Regions from separate parts of the Microbacterium sp. CCH5-D1 genome, predicted to be linked through region 1. Evidence: riboswitches for the same ligand, from Rfam matches in the RefSeq annotation. Region 1 holds a riboswitch; the other holds the start of a gene.
What was found. A riboswitch is a leader RNA that binds a small molecule or an ion and turns the genes downstream of it on or off. The one in region 1 is predicted to bind thiamine pyrophosphate.

Region 1 (10,403 bases):
TTCGCTGTCGACGTTCCCCGCCGCTACGCAGGACGTGTCGCTCCTGGTTCCGGCCGGGGTCCCCGCCGCGGATGTGCAGGCCGCCCTCGCCGAAGGTGCGGGCACGCTGCTGGAGTCGGTGCGCCTCGTCGACGACTACCGCGGAGAGGGCGTTCCGGAGGGTTCCAAGAGCCTGACCTTCGCACTGAGGTTCCGGGCGGATGACCGCACCCTCACCGCGGCGGAGGCCACGGAAGCCAAGCTCGCCGGAGTCGAGGTCGCTGCGCAGCGCTTCGGAGCGACGCTGCGCGACTGAGGATCGATCCGCGGTGTGAGGCGGACCGTGTCGTCGCTCGGACGATCCGGGCCGTCGCCGGAGTACCGTGGCGGGATGAGAATCCTCCCCCAGGGCACTCCGGCCGCCGTCCCCGACGGGGCGCGACCGCTCGGCGAGGGACCGTTCCTCGAGCCCGGCGCACAGATCGACTGGCATTATCGGAAGCCGGGGTGGCAGCCGGGAGAGCCGTCCAGGATCTCGCCGATGCGGGTGGTACGCGATGATGAGCGCGGTCTCGTGGCCTGGCTCGCTCCGGGGACCCTCCAGGAGGCGCCGGGATCCAGCGACGGTCAGCGCGTGCGGGAAGTGCCTCTCGCCCGGCGCTGGCTCGAGCCGCGGACGCGCATCGTGGAGCGCTGGCGGGGCAACGGGGTGCTGTGCATCGCCCCTGCGGGGATGCCGTGGTCGATCTGGCTGTTCTGGGGCGACACCACCGGGCCGGACTGGGCGTTCTCCGGGTGGTACGTGAATCTCGAGAACGCGCATCTGCGGACAGACCGGGACACCTTCTCGTCCGACCATATCCTCGACGTCGAGATCGATCCGGCGGGCGGCATCCACCTCAAGGACGAGGATGAGCTCGTCGCCGCGATCGCCCAGGGACGGCTCAGCTCCGAGCAGGCCGCGCAGATCGAGCGGCACGCGGACGCGGCCATCGCGTCGTTCGAGGCCGACGACTGGCCGTTCGACTCCGCGTGGACCCGCTGGCGGCCCGACCCCGCCTGGACGGTTCCGGTGCTGGCAGGCCTTGACCGGTTGGGTGCAGGCACACCATGACGGATGTTCTGATCCTGGGCGGCACCGGGTGGCTCTCCGGGCGCATCGCCGGTCACTGGCGCGACCACGGAGCCACGGTCACCTGCCTCGCTCGAGGCACACGGCCCGCGCCGGAGGGAACGGTCCTGGTGCGTGGCGATCGCGAGGAGGCTTCGACCTACGCCGACCTCGCACGACGGGAGTGGGACCACGTCGTCGACATCTCCTCCCAGGCGGCGCATGTCGATCGGGCAGTCGAGATGCTGGGCGATCGAGCGGCACGATGGACGTACGTGTCATCCGTGTCGGTGTACTCCGATGACGAGACGGTCGGTGCGGACGAATCGGCTCCACGACACCCGGCGGCGGTTCTCGGCGACGAGTACGAGTACGCGGCGCAGAAGGTCGCCGCCGAGGACTCCGTCGCCCGATTGGGGGAGCGGGCACTCGTGGTGCGTCCCGGCCTGATCGTGGGCGGCGGAGACCCGAGCGACCGCTTCGGCTACTGGAGTGCCGCGTTCGCTCGTGCCGACGCTGACGCCGTGCTGCTGCCCCCGCTGGACGGGCGGAGCGCTCAGTTGATCGACGTCGACGATCTGGCGGAGTACATCGTCACCGCGCGAGGCAGCGGAGCCGTCAACGCCGTCGGCGACGAGAGGCCTCTCGCGGATGTGCTGCGGATGGTCCGCGCTGCATCCGGGCACACCGGGGCGACCGTCGTCGCGGACGAGGAGTGGCTCATCGCGCATGACGTGGACCACTGGGCCGGCCCGCGCTCCCTGCCGCTGTGGCTCCCGCCCGAGATGACGGGATTCATGACCCGCTCGAACGCGGCATTCCATGAGACCGGTGGGACGCTCCGTCCGCTCGTCGACACGATCGAGCGCGTGCTCGCCGACGAACGGGAGCGCGGACTCGACCGCGAACGACGTGCCGGGCTCACGCGGGCGCAGGAGCGGGCGCTGCTGGCCGATCGATAGACTGCGGACAGTGACACGGGGTGCCGCGATCCGCGGCTGAGAACAGACCCGTCGAACCTGATCTAGTTCGTACTAGCGAAGGGATGTCGCGATGAGCGATCTTCTGCGTCCTGATTCCACCCACGATCTCGCCGAAAAGGCTGCGGTGCTGCTGGGGGTGTTGCGTGAGGCGCCACCGCTGACGCACTGCATCACCAATGCCGTGGTCACCGGCTTCACCGCCAACGTGCTGCTGGCGCTCGGGGCTGCTCCCGCCATGGTCGACATCGTCGGTGAGGCCGGCATGTTCGCCGGTGTCGCCTCGGGGATGCTGGTCAACCTGGGGACGCCCACCCCGGAGCAGCGCGCGGCGGCTCTGGAAGCCGTCACCGGTGCGAGGGCAGCCGGTACGCCCTGGGTGCTCGACCCCGTCGCGGTCGGTGCGCTCCCGGTGCGCACCGCACTCGCGCGTCAGCTCGTCGAGCAGCGTCCGACCGCGATCCGCGGCAACGCCTCGGAGGTGCTGGCTCTCGCGGGGCTCAGCGCCGGTGGGCGGGGTGTGGATTCCACCGACAGCACCGAGTCCGCGGCTGAGGCCGCATCGGCGCTGGCTCGGACGACACGCGGTGTGGTGGCCGTGTCCGGCCCGATCGATCTGCTCACCGACGGGGAACGCGTGCTGCGGTTGTCCAACGGGCACGAGCTGCTCACGAGGGCCACGGGCGGCGGTTGTGCTCTGGGCGCGGTGATGGCGGCCTTCCTCGGCGCCGCGCGGGCGACAGGGCACGACGCGCTCACGGCGGTCGCGTCGGCGAGCCTCGTGTACACGATCGCGGCGGAGCAGGCAGCGGAGCGGTCCACCGGGCCGGGGAGCTTCGCCGTCGCGCTGCTGGATGCGCTCGCCGCCGTGGACTCCGCCGACATCAGGGTCCGTGCCCGCGTCGAAGGAGGTGCGCTGTGAACGCCGACCTCTCGCTCTACCTCGTCACGGATGCGGAGCTGTGCGGAGACCGGGGCGTCGTCGAGACCGTCCGGCACGCGGTGGAAGGCGGGGTGCGCATCGTGCAGCTGCGCGACAAAGAGGCGACCGACGAGGAGACGGTCGAACAGCTGGTCGCGCTGTCGCAGGCGATCGACGGTCGGGCGCTGCTCGTGGTGAACGATCGGCTGGGCGCGGCCATGGCTGCTCGTGAGCGTGGAGCCAGGGTCGATGGCGTGCACCTCGGTCAGGGCGACGCCTCGGTGCTGCGCGCCCGTGAGGCACTCGGACCCGACGCGTTGATCGGCCTCACCGCCAACACTGCCGCGCACCTCGACGCGGTGCGGGCCCTCCCGGCCGGGACGGTCGACTACCTCGGGGTCGGCGTCATCCGTCCCACCCTCACGAAGCCGGATCACCCCGTCCCGCTCGGGGTGGAGGGCTTTCGCGACATCGTCCGGAACAGCCCGCTCCCGTGCGTGGCGATCGGCGGCGTCGGCATCGACGACACCGAGGCCCTTCGCGATGCCGGTGCGGCGGGGGTGGCCGTGGTCTCGGCGCTGTGTGCCGCCGACGATCCGGCCGCCGTAGCGACGCGGTTCCTGCGACGCTGGCGCTCCGGCATCGTACCGCGAGTGCTCAGCATCGCCGGGAGCGACCCGTCCGGAGGTGCGGGCATCCAGGCCGACCTCAAGTCCATCGCCGCGAACGGCGGGTACGGGATGGCTGTGCTCACGGCGCTGACCGCGCAGAACACGCAGGGCGTGCGCGCTGTGCACGTGCCGCCGGTCGACTTCCTCCGCGCGCAGCTCGATGCTGTGTCGGACGACATCGTGATCGACGCCGTGAAGATCGGGATGCTCGCCGACGCCGAGGTCATCCGCGCAGTGGGGCCGTGGCTCGACCGTGTGCGCCCGCCTGTCGTGGTGCTCGATCCCGTCATGGTCGCGACCTCCGGCGACCGGCTGCTGGATCCGGAGGCGGAGCGAGCACTGCACGGACTCCTCGCGCGGGCGACTCTGGTCACTCCGAATCTCGCCGAACTCGCGGTGCTCGCCGGTCGGGAGATCGCCGACTGGGAGGATGCCATCTCCGCGGCGCACGAGCTGTCCGCCCGGATCGATGCGGCCGTCCTGGTCAAGGGCGGCCATCTCGTCGGGGATGAGGCCCCCGATGCGTTGGTCGACGCGGCGCGCGGTCTGCGCAGAGACTTTCCAGGACGACGGATCACGACCGGAAACACCCATGGCACCGGCTGCTCGCTGTCGTCCGCGCTCGCGACCCTGCTCGCGCGGGGGCACGACGCAGAAGCGGCCGTCGGCGCCGCGCGCATCTGGCTTCGCGAAGCCCTGCGGGCGGGGGACGCGTTGCGCGTCGGCGGTGGGCACGGGCCGATCAACCACTTCTCCGGACTCTGGGAACGGGCGGGAACAGAGGCCCGTCCGGTCGCGGACGACATCGCGGCGGACTGGTGGCACGACATCAGGGAGATCCGCACCGCGATCGACGAGCTGCCCTTCATCCGCACGCTCGCCGACGGGACGCTGGAGCGCGGACCGTTCCTGTCCTATCTCGCCCAGGACGCGCTGTACCTGCGCGAGTACGCCCGTGTGCTCGCGGAAGCGTCCCGGCTCGCGCCGACATCCGATGAGCAGGCGTTCTGGGCGGAGTCGGCACGCGGTTCGATCGTGGGCGAGCTCGAGCTGCACGCGTCGTGGTTGACTCCGACGCAGGGGGTGAGCGCGGACACGTTCTCCGCCGAGCCGGGGGCGGCCACCACCGCCTACCTCGATCACCTGCGCTCTGTCGCGTTCGGTGGGGACTACGCCGAGATCGTCGCGGCCGTCCTCCCGTGCTTCTGGCTCTACACCGACCTCGGCCGACGCCTGCACGCCGGGGCCTTCGGTCAGTACGCGCAGGATCCCCAGCACCCCTACGCCTCGTGGCTGGCGACCTACGCCGATCCCGCGTTCGAAGAGGCGACCGAGACGGCGATCGCCTACGCCTCCGAAGCGGCGGCAACGGCTGATGCCGCGACCCGCGCCAGGATGCGCCACGTCTTCGAGGTCTCGAGTGCCCACGAACTCGCCTTCTTCGCCGCACCGCTGGAGCCCTCACCCCGCAGATGACGAACCGGATTTGCGGTGGCAGCCGAGGCCGCGCTACTGTCGCGACATGCCTTCGGCCGCCACCGCTTCTCCGACGCTCGCTCCGAGCGTCATCGCTGTGCGCCGACGCCGCGGCCGCCGACTGTAGGCGACCCCGCCCTTCTGCCCGTGCGCGCACGGCGGTCGAGTGCCGGTGTCGCCGCCTCCGGCCCCGTCCACGGTCCCGATTTCCTCGAGGGCCTGACCGTTAAGGTAGAAGCATGACGTATTCCGTCGCCGTCTCCGGCGCATCCGGCTACGCAGGCGGCGAGATTCTGCGCCTCCTGGCCGCCCATCCCGACATGGAGATCCGCACCGTCACGGCGCATTCGAACGCCGGGCAGCCTCTCGTCGACCACCAGCCGCACCTGCGCTCACTCGCACACCTCACGCTGCAGGACACGACACCGGAGATCCTGGCCGGCCACGACATCGTGTTCCTCGCCTTGCCGCACGGGCAGTCGGGGCAGTACACCGATGCGCTGGGCGATGTCCCGCTCGTGATCGATGCCGGCGCCGACCACCGACTCACGTCCGCCTCGGCGTGGGATGCGTTCTACGGCGGCGACTTCCACGAGCCGTGGACCTACGGTGTGCCCGAGCTCCTCATCGACGGGGTCAAGCAGCGCGAGCACCTCCGTGGAGCCACGCGCATCGCGGCGCCGGGATGCAATGCCTCCACCGTGAGTCTCAGCCTCGCGCCCGGTGTGGCCTCCGGGGTGATCGACCCCTCCGACATCGTCTCCGTGCTCGCCGTCGGACCGTCCGGCGCGGGGAAGAGCCTCAAGACGAACCTGCTCGGCAGCGAGATCCTGGGCACCGCCAACCCCTATGCGGTCGGCGGCACCCACAGACACATCCCCGAGATCCGTCAGGCGCTCGCCGCGGCGTCCGGGGTGGAGTCCGACGGCATCCGGATCTCGTTCACGCCGGTGCTGGTGCCCATGTCGCGCGGGATCCTCGCCACGTCCACCGCACCCATCGTCGACGGTGCGACGGATGCGCAGATCCGTGACGCCTGGCAGAGCGCCTATGGCGACGAGACCTTCGTGCAGCTGCTGCCCGAGGGACGCTTCCCCCGCACGGCCGACGTGCTCGGAGCCAACACCGCGCTGATCGGCCTCGCGATCGACCGGGCCGCGAACCGGGTCACGGTCGTCACCGCGGTCGACAACCTCGTCAAGGGCACCGCCGGCGCTGCCGTCCAATCCATGAACATCGCGCTGGGTCTTCCCGAAGCCCGCGCCCTCTCAGTGAACGGAGTAGCGCCGTGAGCGTCACCGCCCCCGCAGGATTCGAAGCGGCCGGTGTCGCCGCCGGGCTGAAGTCGACCGGGAAGCCCGATGTCGCCGTCGTCGTCAACCGCGGACCTCGCAAGGTGGGTGCCGCGGTCTTCACCAGCAACCGCGCCAAGGCGAACCCGATCATCTGGTCGCAGCAGGCAGTGGCCGACCGGGTCGTCGAGGCCGTGGTGCTCAACTCCGGCGGTGCGAACTGCTTCACCGGCGCGTTCGGGTTCCAGACCACCCACCAGACGGCGGAGAAGGCGGCCGAACTGCTCGGCGTCAGCGCCGGGGATGTGCTGATCTGCTCCACCGGTCTTATCGGCACCGGGGACGAGACGTTCCGCTCGCGTGTGCTGGCCGGCACCGAGCAGGCGATCGCCGAGCTCAGCGCCGACGGCGGGGAGAGCGCGGCACAGGCCATCATGACCACCGACACCGTTGCGAAGACCGCCGTGATCAGCCGTGATGGCTGGACGATCGGCGGTATGGCGAAGGGCGCCGGCATGCTCGCGCCGGGACTCGCCACGATGCTCGTGGTGATCACCACCGATGCCGTCCTCGAGCCGCTTCAGGCCGATAAGGCGCTGCGCCGTGCGACAGGGCAGACGTTCGACCGTCTCGATTCCGACGGCTGCATGTCGACGAACGACCAAGTCACGCTCCTCGCCAACGGGGCATCCGAGGTCGTGCCGGACCTCGACGACTTCACCGCCGCGCTCATCGAGCTCTCCCAGGAGCTCGCGGTCAAGCTGCAGGGTGATGCCGAGGGCGCGAGCCACGACATCACGATCGAGGTGCAGCATGCTGTGACCGAGCAGGACGCCGTCGAGGTCGGCCGGTCGGTCGCGCGCAACAACCTCTTCAAGGCAGCGATCTTCGGCAACGATCCGAACTGGGGGCGGGTGCTCGCGGCGATCGGAACGACGAATGCGCAGTTCGACCCCTACGACGTCGACGTCTGGATGAACGGCGTGCGCGTCTGCAGCCAGGGTGGTCCGGACCGCCCCCGCGAAGAGGTCGACCTCACCCCGCGCGCCACGCACCTCATGATCGACCTCAAGGTCGGGGAGTCGACGGCCACGGTGCTCACGAACGACCTGACCCACGACTACGTGCACGAGAACAGCGCCTACGCCTCATGACCGACATCCAGGACACCACGCCGGACGTCGCCGCGCAGAAGGCCACGACGCTCATCGAGTCGCTGCCGTGGCTGAAGAAGTTCCGCGACCAGATCGTCGTCATCAAGTACGGCGGCAACGCCATGGTGTCGGAGGAGCTGCAGGACGCCTTCGCCCAGGACATCGCCTACCTCCGCTACGTCGGGGTGCTTCCGGTCGTGGTGCATGGTGGAGGGCCGCAGATCTCCAACATGCTGCAGCGGCTCGAGATCCCGAGCGAGTTCAAGGGCGGCTACCGCGTCACCAACACCGAGGCGATCAGCGTCGTGCGCATGGTGCTCACCGGTCAGGTCAACCCGCAGCTCGTGTCGAAGATCAACTCGCACGGCCCGATCGCGACCGGCCTCAGCGGGGAGGACGCCGGACTCTTCGGAGGGCGCCGTCGTGGTGTCGTGATCGACGGCGAAGAAGTCGACCTCGGTCGGGTCGGCGACGTCGTCGAGGTCGATCCGACGCCCGTGCTCGACCACCTCGCCGCAGGGCGCATCCCGGTGGTGTCGAGCATCGCGCCCGATCTCGATCACCCCGGGCAGTCGCTCAACGTCAACGCGGATGCCGCGGCAGCCGCTCTCGCGGTCTCGTTGCACGCGCGAAAGCTCGTCATCCTGACCGACGTGCCGGGGCTGTATGCCGACTGGCCCAACCGCGACTCGCTCGTCTCCCATCTGACGTCGGATGCGCTCATCCAGATGCTTCCGACGCTCGAGTCGGGGATGATCCCGAAGATGCGGGCCTGTCTCGACGCGGTCGAGGGCGGCGTCGACGCGGCGGCGATCATCGATGGGCGGGTGCCGCACTCGGTGCTCGTCGAACTCTTCACCAGCAAGGGAATCGGGACCGAAGTGGTCCTGGGAAAGAACGAGGTGACGGCATGACCGTCTGGCAGGACGATGCGGCACGCGATCTCGTGCTCAACGCGGGGGAGCGGCTCGCGCTGCTGGTCCGCGGTGAGGGCTCGTACCTGTGGGATGCCGACGGCCGACGCCACCTCGACTTCCTCGCGGGCATCGCGGTGACCTCGCTCGGGCACGCGCATCCGGCCTTCGTCGAGGCGGTCTCGACGCAGGCGGCCACGCTCGCGCACGTGTCGAACTACTTCGCCACCCCGCCCCAGCTCGCGCTCGCGGCACGCCTGAAGCGTCTGGCCGGTGCCGGCATCGACGGTCGCGTGTTCTTCTCGAACTCGGGTGCCGAGGCCAACGAGGCCGCGTTCAAGCTCGCGCGTCTGCACGGCGGCTCCGAGCGGCCGCGCATCCTCGCTCTCGAGAACGGCTTCCACGGTCGTACGATGGGCTCGCTCGCGCTCACCGCCAAGGTCTCGATGCGCGCGCCGTTCGAGCCGATGCCCGCCGGGGTCGAGCACATTCCCGCCACGATCGAGGCTCTCGAGGCCGCGATGGATGACCGCGTCGCCGCGATCATCGTCGAGCCCATCCAGGGCGAGGCCGGAGTGGTCGAGCTGCCGGAGGGTTATCTCGCCGCTGCGCGCTCGCTGACCCTCGCTCACGGCGCCCTGCTGATCGTCGACGAGATCCAGACCGGTGCCGGTCGTACCGGTGAATGGTTCGGGTTCAGCCACGAGGGCATCACCCCCGATGCGATCACCCTCGCCAAGGGCATCGGCGGCGGCTTCCCGATCGGCGCGCTGGTCACCTTCGGCAGCGCCAGTGCGCTCTTCACCCCGGGATCCCACGGTTCCACCTTCGGCGGCAACCCGCTCGCGACCGCGGTCGCGGACGCGGTCCTGGCCGAGATCGAGAGTGGCGGCCTGGTCGAGAACGCCGCCCGTCGTGGTGCCGAGCTGCGCGAGATCCTGCTCGGCATCGACTCGCCGCTGATCGACCGTGTGCGCGGACGTGGTCTGCTCATCGGCGTGGCGCTGACTGCGCCCGTCGCCGGTGAGGTCGTCGCGGCCGCCCAGGCGCGCGGTCTCATCGTCAACGCCGCCAACCCCGAGACGGTTCGCATCGCACCGGCTCTCACGATCGGCGACGCCGAGCTCGCCGAGTTCCGCGAGCTGTTCACGGCTTCGCTCGCCGACGTCCAGGCCTCTGCTGCCGGAAAGGTATCCGCATGACCCGCCACCTGCTGCGTGACGACGATCTGACCCCCGCCGAGCAGGCCGAGATCCTCGATCTCGCGATCGAGCTGAAGAAGGACCGGTGGGCCGACAAGAGCCTGGCCGGCCCCCAGACCGTCGCGGTCATCTTCGACAAGTCCTCCACGCGCACCCGCGTCTCGTTCGCGGTGGGGATCGCCGACCTCGGCGGTTCGCCGCTGATCATCTCGACAGCGAGCAGCCAGCTCGGCGGCAAGGAGACCCCGTCCGACACCGCTCGCGTCCTGGAGCGCCAGGTCGCGGCCATCGTGTGGCGCACGTATGCGCAGTCGGGTCTCGAGGAGATGGCGGAAGGTACGCGTGTGCCGGTCATCAATGCGCTGTCGGATGACTTCCACCCGTGTCAGCTGCTCGCCGACCTGCTCACGATCCGCGAGCACAAGGGCGACCTGAAGGGGCTCACGCTGACGTTCTTCGGAGACGGGCAGAGCAACATGGCGCACTCCTACGCGCTCGCCGGTGTGACTGCGGGCATGCACGTGCGCATCGCGTCGCCCGAGGACTACGCTCCTCGTGCGGATGTCATCGAGGCCGCCGATCGACGCGCCGCCGAGACCGGCGGGTCGATCACCCTCTTCACCGACCCGGTCGAGGCCTCTGCCGGTGCCGACGTCGTCGTGACCGACACCTGGGTGTCGATGGGCAAGGAGGAGGAGAAGC
Region 2 (10,403 bases), on a different contig from region 1:
TGAACGCCATGATCGCCGAGTATCCCAAGCCCGTGGTGGCATTGGCCGACGGCATCACGATGGGTGGTGGCATCGGGCTGGCCGGCCACGCCGCGATCCGCATCGTCACGGAACGCTCCAAGCTCGCTATGCCGGAGACCCGTATCGGATTCACTCCCGACGTCGGGGGAACCTGGCTGCTCGGCCGCGCTCCTGGGCGCCTGGGCGAGTACTTCGGTCTCACCGGATCCACCATGAGCGGCGCTGATGCCGTCTACCTCGGCTTCGCGGATCACTTCGTGCCATCCGACCGTCTGGACGCATTGCGCGAGGCCCTCGCCTTCCGTGCCGACCCGACCGGTCCCAGTGAGATCGTGCTGCTGTTCGACGAGACCCCGGAGCCCTCGCAGCTCCCGGACGCGCGCGCGTGGATCGATGAGGCCTTTTCCGCCCCCACCGTGAGCGAGATCGTCGAACGATTGAAGGCTCAGGGGACGACGGAGGCGGCGGCGACCGCTGACCTGCTCGAAGACCTCGCGCCCACCGGGCTCACCGTGACGCTCGACGCCGTCCGCGAGGCGCGCGACCTGCCGGGGCTCCGCGCGGCGCTGGAGGGCGAGTACCGTCGCGTGATGTGGTTCGTGAACGAGCATCCCGACCTCGTCGAGGGCATCAGAGCGCAGATCGTCGACAAGGACCGCGATCCGAAGTGGAACCCGCCCACGCTCGCCGAGCTCGCGCCCGACGCCGGCGCCCCCGCGCGCGACTACGTCCCGCAGCCCACGTTGTTCTGAGCCCTCGGGGTCAGGGCGGGCACTCGGGGTCAGGGCGGGTCGCGGTTCCGCAGTGCGCTGCAATCAGCCGCACTTGTTCGCCCGCGTGCAGAAACCGCAGATCGGGGCGGGAAGCGGTTCGCTGTGAGCGAAGGTCCACCATGAGGGGGATACGAATGTCCGCGGATCGTGGCACTCTGTCTTGTGGCCGATTGTCGGTCGGCATCCGTCTGCCGAGAAATCCGCCGTTTCATCCTTCCTAGAAAGTCCGCCTGTGCTGGGAAAAATCCTCCTCCGTTATCTCTCCCGATACCGATGGCTGTTGCTCGCCGTGCTGGTGTTCCAGCTCGCGAGCGTGGCAGCCACCCTCTACCTCCCGCGCCTGAACGCCGACATCATCGACAAGGGCGTCGCCCGGGGCGACACCGGGTACATCTGGAGCACCGGTCTGTTCATGCTCGCGGTCTCGCTGGGGCAGATCATCGCCTCGGTCACCGCGACCTACTTCGCCGCGCGTGCAGCGATGGGTGCCGGGCGCGACATCCGCGCCGACGTCTTCGGCAAGGTCAGCGGCTTCTCCGAGCGTGAGGTGTCGCAGTTCGGTGCCGGTTCGCTCATCACCCGCAACACGAACGATGTGCAGCAGGTGCAGATGCTGGCCATGATGGGCGCGACCATGCTCGTCACGGCGCCGCTGCTCGCGATCGGCGGCATCTTCTTCGCGGTCCAGACCAACGTCGGACTCAGCTGGCTGATCGCCGTCTCGGTGCCGCTGCTGCTCATCCTGGCTGCCCTCGTCATCGGCCGCATGGTGCCGCTGTTCCGCAGCTATCAGGGCAAGCTCGACAACGTCAACCGCATCATGCGCGAGCAGCTCACGGGCGTCCGCGTGGTGCGTGCCTTCGTGCGCGAGCGCATCGAGGAGGAGCGCTTCCGCGGGGCGAACACCGACATCATGGTCGTGGGCCGCAAGGTCGGCTCGCTCTTCGTGCTGCTGTTCCCGCTGTTCATGCTCATCCTCAACGTCACGGTCGTCTCGGTCATCTGGTTCGGCGGCATCGAGGTGAACAACGGCACGGTGCAGGTCGGCACGCTGTTCGCCTTCATGCAGTACATCGGTCAGATCATGGGCGGCGTCATCATGGCGAGCTTCATGGCGATGATGATCCCGCGCGCCGCAGTCTCGGCCGAGCGCATCGGCGAAGTGCTCAACTCCGAGTCCACCCTCGTGCGTCCGGAGAACGGCGTCACGGAGTTCCCGGTTCCCGGATCCGTGGCGCTCGACGATGTCGAGTTCACCTACCCCGGGGCGGACTCGCCGGTGCTCACGGGCATCAGCTTCGCCGCCCAGCCGGGCGAGACCGTCGCGATCGTCGGCTCCACCGGTTCGGGCAAGACGACGCTGATCTCCCTCATCCCTCGGCTCTTCGACGTCTCGGGCGGATCCGTGCACGTCGGAGGCACCGACGTGCGCGAGGCCGACGTCGAGTCGCTCTGGGACAGCATCGGCCTGGTGCCGCAGCGTCCGTTCCTCTTCACCGGCACCGTCGCGTCGAACCTGCGCTACGGCCGTGAGGAGGCCACCGACGAAGAGCTGTGGCACGCGCTCGACATCGCACAGGGTCGTGACTTCGTGGAGGAGATGCCGGACGGTCTCGATTCCCGCATCGCCCAGGGCGGCACGAACGTCTCCGGCGGTCAGCGTCAGCGGCTCGCGATCGCCCGCGCGATCGTGCACCAGCCGAAGATCCTCGTCTTCGACGACTCGTTCTCCGCTCTCGACCTGACGACAGACGCGCGGCTCCGCCAAGCGCTGTGGCGGGAACTCCCGCACGTCACGAAGATCGTGGTCGCCCAGCGCATCTCCACCATCACGGATGCCGACCGCATCGTCGTGCTCGACGGCGGCACCATGGTGGGCGTCGGCACGCATGAGGAGCTGCTCGAGACGAGCGATACCTACCGAGAGATCGTCGAATCGCAGCTGGGGGTGGACGCATGAGCGCGCAGAACGACGACCAGCGCAAGGCCAAGCGGGGCCGCGGCAAGGCAGCTTCGTCCGTCGCCGAGGTCGAGCTGACCGCCGAGGAGAAGTACGAGGCCGAGCTCGCCGAGCAGGCGCGTCAGAACTCCGGCGACTGGGACAGCGTCGCACCGGGCAAGGCCGACAACTTCGGCCCCAGCTTCGCGCGCATGATCGGGCTGCTGAAGCCCTCGGCCATCTGGTTCGTCTTCGTGTCGATCCTCGGCGCGATCGGCGTGGTCCTGACGGTCGCAGCGCCCAAGGTGCTCGCCGAGGCGACCAACCTCGTCTACAAGGGCTTCATCTCCATCCAGCTCGGTCAGCCCACCGACGGCTTCCCCGGCTTCCCCGCCGGCACGTCGCAGGACGTGGTGGTCGACGCGCTGCGGGCAGGCGGACAGGACGACTTCGCGAACCAGGTCGGCGCGCTGGGAGACTTCACGGTCGGCCAGGGCATCGACTTCGACGCGCTGCGGCTCGTCATCGCCGCCGTGCTCGGCATCTACGTGGCCGCCGCCTTCCTCACCTGGATCCAGGGTTACGTCATCAACGTGATCATGGTGCGCACCATGTGGCGACTGCGCGAATCGGTCGAGGCGAAGATCAACCGCCTGCCCCTGGCGTACTTCGACAAGGTGCAGCGCGGCGAGCTGATCTCGCGCGTCACGAACGACATCGACAACATCACGCAGACGATGCAGCAGTCGCTCTCGGGCGCACTCACCTCGGTGCTCACCGTGATCGGCGTGCTCGTGATGATGTTCTCGATCTCATGGCAGCTCGCCCTCGTGGCCCTCATCACGCTGCCTCTCATGGGCGTGATCTTCGGCATCATCGGACCGCGGTCGCAGAAGGCCTTCGGCACGCAGTGGCGCAAGGTCGGGCGGCTCAACGCCCGTGTCGAGGAGGCGTTCTCTGGCCACGCCCTGGTGAAGGTCTTCGGTCGCGAGAAGGACGCACTGGACAAGTTCCAGGACGAGAACGAAGAGCTGTTCCAGGCGAGCTTCAAGGCGCAGTTCCTCTCCGGCATCATCATGCCGGCGATGATGTTCGTCGGGAACCTCAGCTACGTGGGCATCGCGGTGCTCGGTGGTCTGATGGTCGCCAACGGTCAGCTCCGCCTCGGCGACGTGCAGGCGTTCATCCAGTACTCGCAGCAGTTCACGCAGCCGCTGTCCGAGCTGGGCGGAATGGCCGCTGTCGTGCAGTCCGGCACCGCCTCCGCCGAGCGTGTGTTCGAACTGCTCGACGCCGAGGAGCAGGAGGCCGACGACGCCGATGCTCCCGAGCTCGTGGAGGGCAAGGGCGTCATCGAGTTCGAGAACGTCGCGTTCTCGTACACGCCGGATCGTCCGCTCATCCGTGATCTGTCGTTCCGGGTGGAGCCGGGTCAGACCGTCGCGATCGTCGGTCCGACCGGTGCGGGCAAGACGACGCTGGTCAACCTGATCATGCGCTTCTACGAGCTCAGCGGTGGACGGATCATGCTCGACGGGCAGGACATCGCCGAGGTGACCCGCGACGAGCTGCGTTCGCGCACCGGCATGGTGCTCCAGGACCCGTGGCTGTTCGCCGGCAGCATCCGCGAGAACATCCGCTACGGTCGCTCGACCGCGACCGATGAAGAGGTCCTCGCCGCAGCCAGGGCCACCTACGTCGACCGCTTCGTGCACGCCCTCCCCGAGGGATACGACACGGTGCTCGACGAGGATGCAGCGAACGTGTCGGCCGGTGAGCGTCAGCTCATCACCATCGCGCGGGCGTTCGTCGCACAGCCGTCGATCCTCATCCTCGATGAGGCCACGTCGGCGGTCGACACCCGCACCGAACTGCTGCTGCAGCACGCGATGGCCGCGCTCCGAGAGGGGCGCACGTCGTTCGTGATCGCGCACCGGCTGTCGACCATCCGCGATGCCGACCTCATCCTGGTGATGGAGCACGGCGACATCGTGGAGAAGGGTACGCACGACGAGCTCATCGCCGCGCAGGGCGCCTATTGGCGTCTGTACCAGTCGCAGTTCGAGCAGGCCGCGACCGACATCGACGCCGAAGACGCTCTCACGGGAACGACGCCGGTCGTCGTCACCGGCGAAGCGGGCGACACCGATGCTGCGGGCGCGGAGGCTGCAGCCGCTGTGGCCGGCGCGTCCGTCGGCGCACAGGTGCCGGCAGTCGAGACGGCCGCGGCGCAGGCCCTGCTGGAAGACGGCGCTGACGGCTCCGATCACCGCTCCTGACCTACGGCATCAACGCACGACGCCCCACCGCCGCTCACGCGGGGTGGGGCGTCGTCGTAGGCGATCGCCGGGGAGTGCGTCAGGGCTGGTCGGCTCTGATCCCGAGCAGCTCGAGCGGGTGGGTCAGACGCCACCAGGGACTCGGCCCCTCGACATCCGCGGCCAGCACCAGCGGAGTCGTCGTGGTGTTGACCGGTCCTGCCGTGGTCAGCGTGCCCACCGTGTCACCCTGTTCGCGTTCTTCGCCGAGGTCGAAGGCGGTCGCGGCGGTCGCGGTCGCGCTGTTCCAGAGCACCACATCGGCGTCGGATTCGGTGATGACGTCGACCTGCTCGCCCCACGGAGTCGTGACGCTGCCGACCACGGTGTCCTTCGCGACGGCCGGCGCCTGCGCCTCCAGTGCGGATTCCGCCTCGGCGAACAGGGAACGCGTGAGAGCGAGTCGCTCGTCGTCTCCGGCTTGATTCAGCGCCGCGGCGAACAGGTGCACCGTGGTGTCACCGATCACGAGGTCCTTCGCGGTGAGAAGGTTCCAGCCGACCAGGGTGCCGGTCTTGATGCCGACGACACCGGGATCGTCGAGCATGCCGTTCGTGTTCACGACGGTGCCCGCACCCGGGAGGTCGACGGACTTGGTGCCGACGATCTCGGCGAAGACCGGGTTCTGCATCGCACGCTCGCCGAGCGCCACCAGGGCCTCGGGCGTGGCCACGTTGCGCTCGTCGAAGCCGGAGGGGGTCACCACGGTGATTCCGGTCAGGCCACGTTCGCGCAACCATACCTCTGCAGCCCTCGCGAACTCGCGCTCGGAGCCCCAGATCTCGGTCGCGAGCCGATCGATGTAGTTGTTCGCGGAACCCATGAGCGTCCCCTGCAACAGCTGGTACTCCGTGAGGACTCCGCCGATGGGCACGTCGAGGGCGGATTGGTCACTGCGCCGGTAGTCCCAGTACTTCACGCTGTCGGCGCGGGTGAACGAGAACTCGGGTCCTTGCTCCCCGACAGCGAGCGGCATGCGGTCGAGCACCATCAGACTGCTGACGACCTTGGTGATGCTCGCGATGCTCACGGCGTCGGGCACCGAAGCCGCCGTCGTCATGCCCGCGATGCCGACGGCACCCGCACCCTCGGTCGGCCAGGTCACGGCGGCGGCAGCGGCGGGAGTCGTCGCGAACTCGACCGACTGCACCGTCGGCGGCACCTCGTGGAGGGGCCAGAGCAGTGTGGTGCCGGCGTAGACGGCGACGAGACCGGCGAGCGTGGCCAGCGGGACCAGGACACCCGGGCGGGCGATGGCGGGGCGAAGACGCGCACCGCGCAGCAGACCGCTCGATCGCTCGGCCTCCGAGGTGTCGTCGAGAGTGGCCGTGGCGGTGTGCTCGGCGACGGTCGCGGCGTCCACCCAGGTGAGAGCGGTGGCCGTCGTGGTGTCGTCGGCCCACTGGGGCGCGGCTGTCTCCGACGCGGTGAGTTCGCCGGAAGGATCCGGGACCGTGCGGTCGCGAGGGATGAACGGCGGCTTCGTCAGCGCGGGGGTGGCCGGTTCCGGGGCGCTCACGGCCTCCGGTGGAACGACGGGCTCCGGGTCTACGACCGTCCCCGGAGCATCCGCTCCAGGCGACGTCTGCTCGGCCGTCAGCACCGATCCGCCTGTCGCGGTGTCGGCGGTGTCGGCGGGGGCAGGGCCGTCGTCGCCGACGACGCCCGTCGCCTCGTCGGCGGGATCTGATGCGGTCACTCGTTTACGGTACCCAATCCCGCGCGTGTTCCGCGGCGCCGGGCCCTGTCGCCACGGGGGTGTCGCCGACGGTAGGATCGTCAGCACAACCACGGGAGTCCGGCGAGCCGGGCTGAGAGGGAGCGAATCGCGCTTCGACCGTCGAACCTGATCTGGGTCATGCCAGCGCAGGGAGGAGTTCAGATGAGTACGCCCACGTCCGCATCCACGCAGCAGGCATCCGCCGCCGCACAGGATCCGCACCGCACATCGATCTGGCGCTGGCGCGTCGTCGACATCGTCGTTGCCGCCGTCCTCGGCGTCGCGATCGGCCTCGTGTTCTGGGGATGGAACACGATCGGCTACGCCTGGCTCGGTGCGGCCGATGCTCTGACGCCGGGACTGGGCGGTATCGCCGTCGGCATCTGGCTGCTGGGCGGCGTCGTCGGCGGCCTCGTCATCCGCAAGCCCGGTGCGGCGCTGGTCGTCGAGCTCGTCGCAGCGATCGTGTCGATGCTGATCGGCAACGTGTGGGGCGTCTCGACCGTACTGTCCGGCATCGTGCAGGGACTCGGCGCGGAGATCATCTTCGCCCTCTTCTTCTACCGGCGCTTCGGAATCGCGGTCGCAGCGCTCGCCGGTGTCGGTGCAGCGGTGGCTGCCTGGGTGTTCGAGCTGTTCTACGGCAGCTCGCCCAACATCCTGAAGTCCGTCGAGTTCAACACGATCTACCTGGTCAGCGTTGTCGTCTCCGGGGCGATCCTGGCGGGTGTCGTCGGTTGGCTGCTGGTGCGCGCGTTGGCGGTCACCGGTGCACTGAACCGCTTCGCCGTCGGGCGAGAGCACGTGCGCGAGGTCTGACCGTGACCATCGCCGCCCCGGCCCGCGTGCAGGCCGCGGGCTGGGGCTGGCGGTACGCCGGTCGGAAGCTCCCCGCCGTCGAGGACGTCTCGTTCACGATCGAACCGGGTGAGCGGGTGCTGCTGCTTGGCGCCTCCGGTGCCGGGAAGTCGACGCTGCTCGCGGGCCTGGCCGGGGTCCTCGGCGGCGACGACGAAGGGGTGCGAACCGGGTCGCTGCACATCGACGGTGCCGCCCCCGAATCCCGGCACGGTCAGGTGGGCCTCGTCCTGCAGGACCCCGATGCGGGGATCGTGCTGTCGAAGGTCGGTGACGACGTGGCGTTCGGGTGCGAGAACCTCGGTGTGCCCGCATCCGAGATCCCCGGTCGCGTCGCGGAGGCGCTGGATGCCGTCGGGCTCGAAGTGCCGCTGCAACGCCCCACGAAGGCCCTGTCGGGCGGACAGAAGCAGCGACTGGTGCTCGCCGGTGTGCTCGCGATGCGCCCAGGGCTGCTGCTGCTCGACGAGCCGACGGCGAACCTCGACCCCGAGGGTGTGCGCGAGGTGCGGGCGAGCGTCGAACATGCCGTCGCCTCCACCGGTGCGACGCTGATCGTCGTCGAGCACCGCACACCGATCTGGGTCGATCTGATGACGCGGGTGATCGTGCTCGCGGCCGACGGCGGACTGCTCGCCGACGGGGAACCGGCCCAGGTGTTCGCGGCATACGGCGATGTGCTGGCGGACGCCGGGGTGTGGGTGCCCGACCGGGGGATCGACCTGCCCGTGCTGGAGCAGGTGTCGGCACCGGACGCGCTCATCGCATCCGCCCTGACGATCGGACGGGAGCACGGAGCGCCGGTGCAGCGCGGGCTCGACCTGCGCGTGCCGCGGGGGAACGCGACGGTGATCACCGGGCCGAACGGCGCCGGCAAGTCGACGCTCGCCCTCACGCTCGCCGGGCTCATCCCGGAGCAGGCGGGAGAGGTGCGGTCGGCACCGGAGCTGGCGGGGCGCAAGGGCACGCGCCCGATCCGCTGGACCTCGCGCGAGCTGCTCACCCGCATCGGGATGGTGTTCCAGGAGCCGGAGCACCAGTTCCTGGCCCAGACCCTTCGCGACGAGCTCGAGGTCGGGCCACGGGCGCTCGGCTGGGATCAGGCGAAGACGGATGCGGTCGTTGACGGTCTTCTCGAACGCCTGGGCCTCGCCCCGCTCGCCCTCGCCAACCCGTTCACGCTCTCCGGAGGGCAGAAGCGGCGGCTGTCGGTCGCCACCGTGCTGGCCGGGGCGCCGGAGGTCATCGTGCTCGACGAGCCGACGTTCGGACAGGATCGCCGCGGGTGGATCTCGCTCGTCGCCCTGCTGCAGGAGGAGATCGCGCGTGGCCGGTCGATCATCGCGGTCACGCACGACGACGCGGTGATCCGACACCTGGGCGGTCATCGCATCGAGTTGGGGTCGTCGTCGTGACGGCGACCGAGACCGTGCGCCCGGTCTGGCTCGACGGCGTGAACCCGGTGACGAAGCTGCTGCTCGCCCTGCTGCTGTCCGTACCGCTGTTCGCCTCCATCGACATCACGAGCGCGCTGGCAGCGATCGTCCTGCAGCTGCTCTGCCTGCCGTTGACGGGGCTGCGTCTGTCGACGGTGCTGAAACGCCTGCTGCCGATCGTGATCTTCGCCCCGATCGCCGGTGTGAGCATGCTGCTGTATGCGGAGCCGGCAGGGCGCATCTACTGGACGTTCGGCTTCGCGACGATCAGCGACGACTCCATCACGCTCGCGATCGCGGTGAGTCTGCGAGTGATCGCGCTCGGACTCCCCACGATCCTGCTGTTCGGCGGCACCGACCCGACCGAGCTCGCCGACGCGTTGGCGCAGGTGTCCAAGCTCCCGAGCCGCTTCGTGCTCGGCATCCTCGCGGGAACGCGCATGCTGGGGCTCTTCCTCGATGACTGGCGCACCATGAGCCTGGCCCGTCGCGCGCGCGGTGTGGGCGACCGGGGTGTGCTGCGACGGTTCTTCTCGATGGCGTTCGTGCTGCTCGTGTTCGCGGTGCGGCGCGGCTCGAAGCTGGCGCTCGCGATGGAGGCCAGGGGCTTCGGCTCCGGCATTCCGCGCACCTGGTCGCGTCCCTCCCGGTTGCACCCGCGTGATGCGGTGGCGGTGATCGGCGGAATCGCGATCATGGCACTTGCGCTCGCCGCCGCCGTGCTCGTCGGGACGTTCCGTTTCGTCTGGAGCTAGCTCCGGTCGAGCTGGAAGTAGTGCTCACGGTGCAGTGCGCACCGCTCGTTGAACAGCGCCGAACACCGTGGACATGCCGTCGCCGCGAAGTACTCGGCGATCGTGAGCTCATGCCCGCACGCACCGCAGAGGATCGCCCGTCTGTCGCGCTCATGGGCCGCCCATTGCTGCGCCGCATGCTTCACGGTCTCCTCGTGGCAGCGGTGGCACGGGTAGTACTCGCCGCAGCAGGCGAAGCGGATCGCGATGATGTCGGTCGGGCCCCGATAGTGCACGCACCGGGTCATGTCGTCGACGACCGGACCGAGCACACGCGGCCGATCGTCGGGCACGATACTCACGTCTCGTTCAAGAGTCGACGGTAGTACTCGAGGCGCTCGTGATCGGGGTCGACGCCGTAGGCCTCGATCAGTGTGTCCTCCCAGCCTTCGCCGAAGTTCCACATCGTGCTCATCGAGGCTACGGCGATGTCGGCCCAGCGGTCGGCGACACCGAGAGCGGCGAGATCCACGAAGGCGGCCGGCCGGCCTTCCGCGTCGAGAAGCGTGTTCGGCATGCAGGCATCGCCGTGGCACACCACCAA

Region 2: linked by a shared signal. The riboswitch ahead of AX744_RS11020 (ECF transporter S component) and the one ahead of thiM (hydroxyethylthiazole kinase) in region 1 are both predicted to bind thiamine pyrophosphate.

What each region holds. Positions count from the first base shown of each region.
Region 1 is NZ_LSJW01000120.1:6,531-16,933, reverse strand. It holds partial or broken gene AX744_RS07790 (phenylalanine--tRNA ligase subunit beta) at 1-295, shown strand, start outside; gene AX744_RS07785 (DUF402 domain-containing protein) at 371-1,093, shown strand; gene AX744_RS07780 (NAD-dependent epimerase/dehydratase family protein) at 1,090-2,052, shown strand; TPP riboswitch at 2,059-2,153, shown strand; gene thiM (hydroxyethylthiazole kinase) at 2,144-2,992, shown strand; gene AX744_RS07770 (bifunctional hydroxymethylpyrimidine kinase/phosphomethylpyrimidine kinase) at 2,989-5,139, shown strand; gene argC (N-acetyl-gamma-glutamyl-phosphate reductase) at 5,379-6,431, shown strand; gene argJ (bifunctional glutamate N-acetyltransferase/amino-acid acetyltransferase ArgJ) at 6,428-7,585, shown strand; gene argB (acetylglutamate kinase) at 7,582-8,499, shown strand; gene AX744_RS07750 (acetylornithine transaminase) at 8,496-9,701, shown strand; gene argF (ornithine carbamoyltransferase) at 9,698-10,403, shown strand, end outside.
Region 2 is NZ_LSJW01000183.1:2,262-12,664, forward strand. It holds gene AX744_RS11000 (enoyl-CoA hydratase/isomerase family protein) at 1-773, shown strand, start outside; gene AX744_RS11005 (ABC transporter ATP-binding protein) at 1,027-2,754, shown strand; gene AX744_RS11010 (ABC transporter ATP-binding protein) at 2,751-5,012, shown strand; gene AX744_RS11015 (D-alanyl-D-alanine carboxypeptidase family protein) at 5,092-6,750, opposite strand; TPP riboswitch at 6,832-6,941, shown strand; gene AX744_RS11020 (ECF transporter S component) at 6,934-7,590, shown strand; gene AX744_RS11025 (ABC transporter ATP-binding protein) at 7,587-9,044, shown strand; gene AX744_RS11030 (energy-coupling factor transporter transmembrane component T family protein) at 9,041-9,820, shown strand; gene AX744_RS11035 (CHY zinc finger protein) at 9,817-10,161, opposite strand; gene AX744_RS11040 (aminoglycoside 3'-phosphotransferase) at 10,158-10,403, opposite strand, start outside.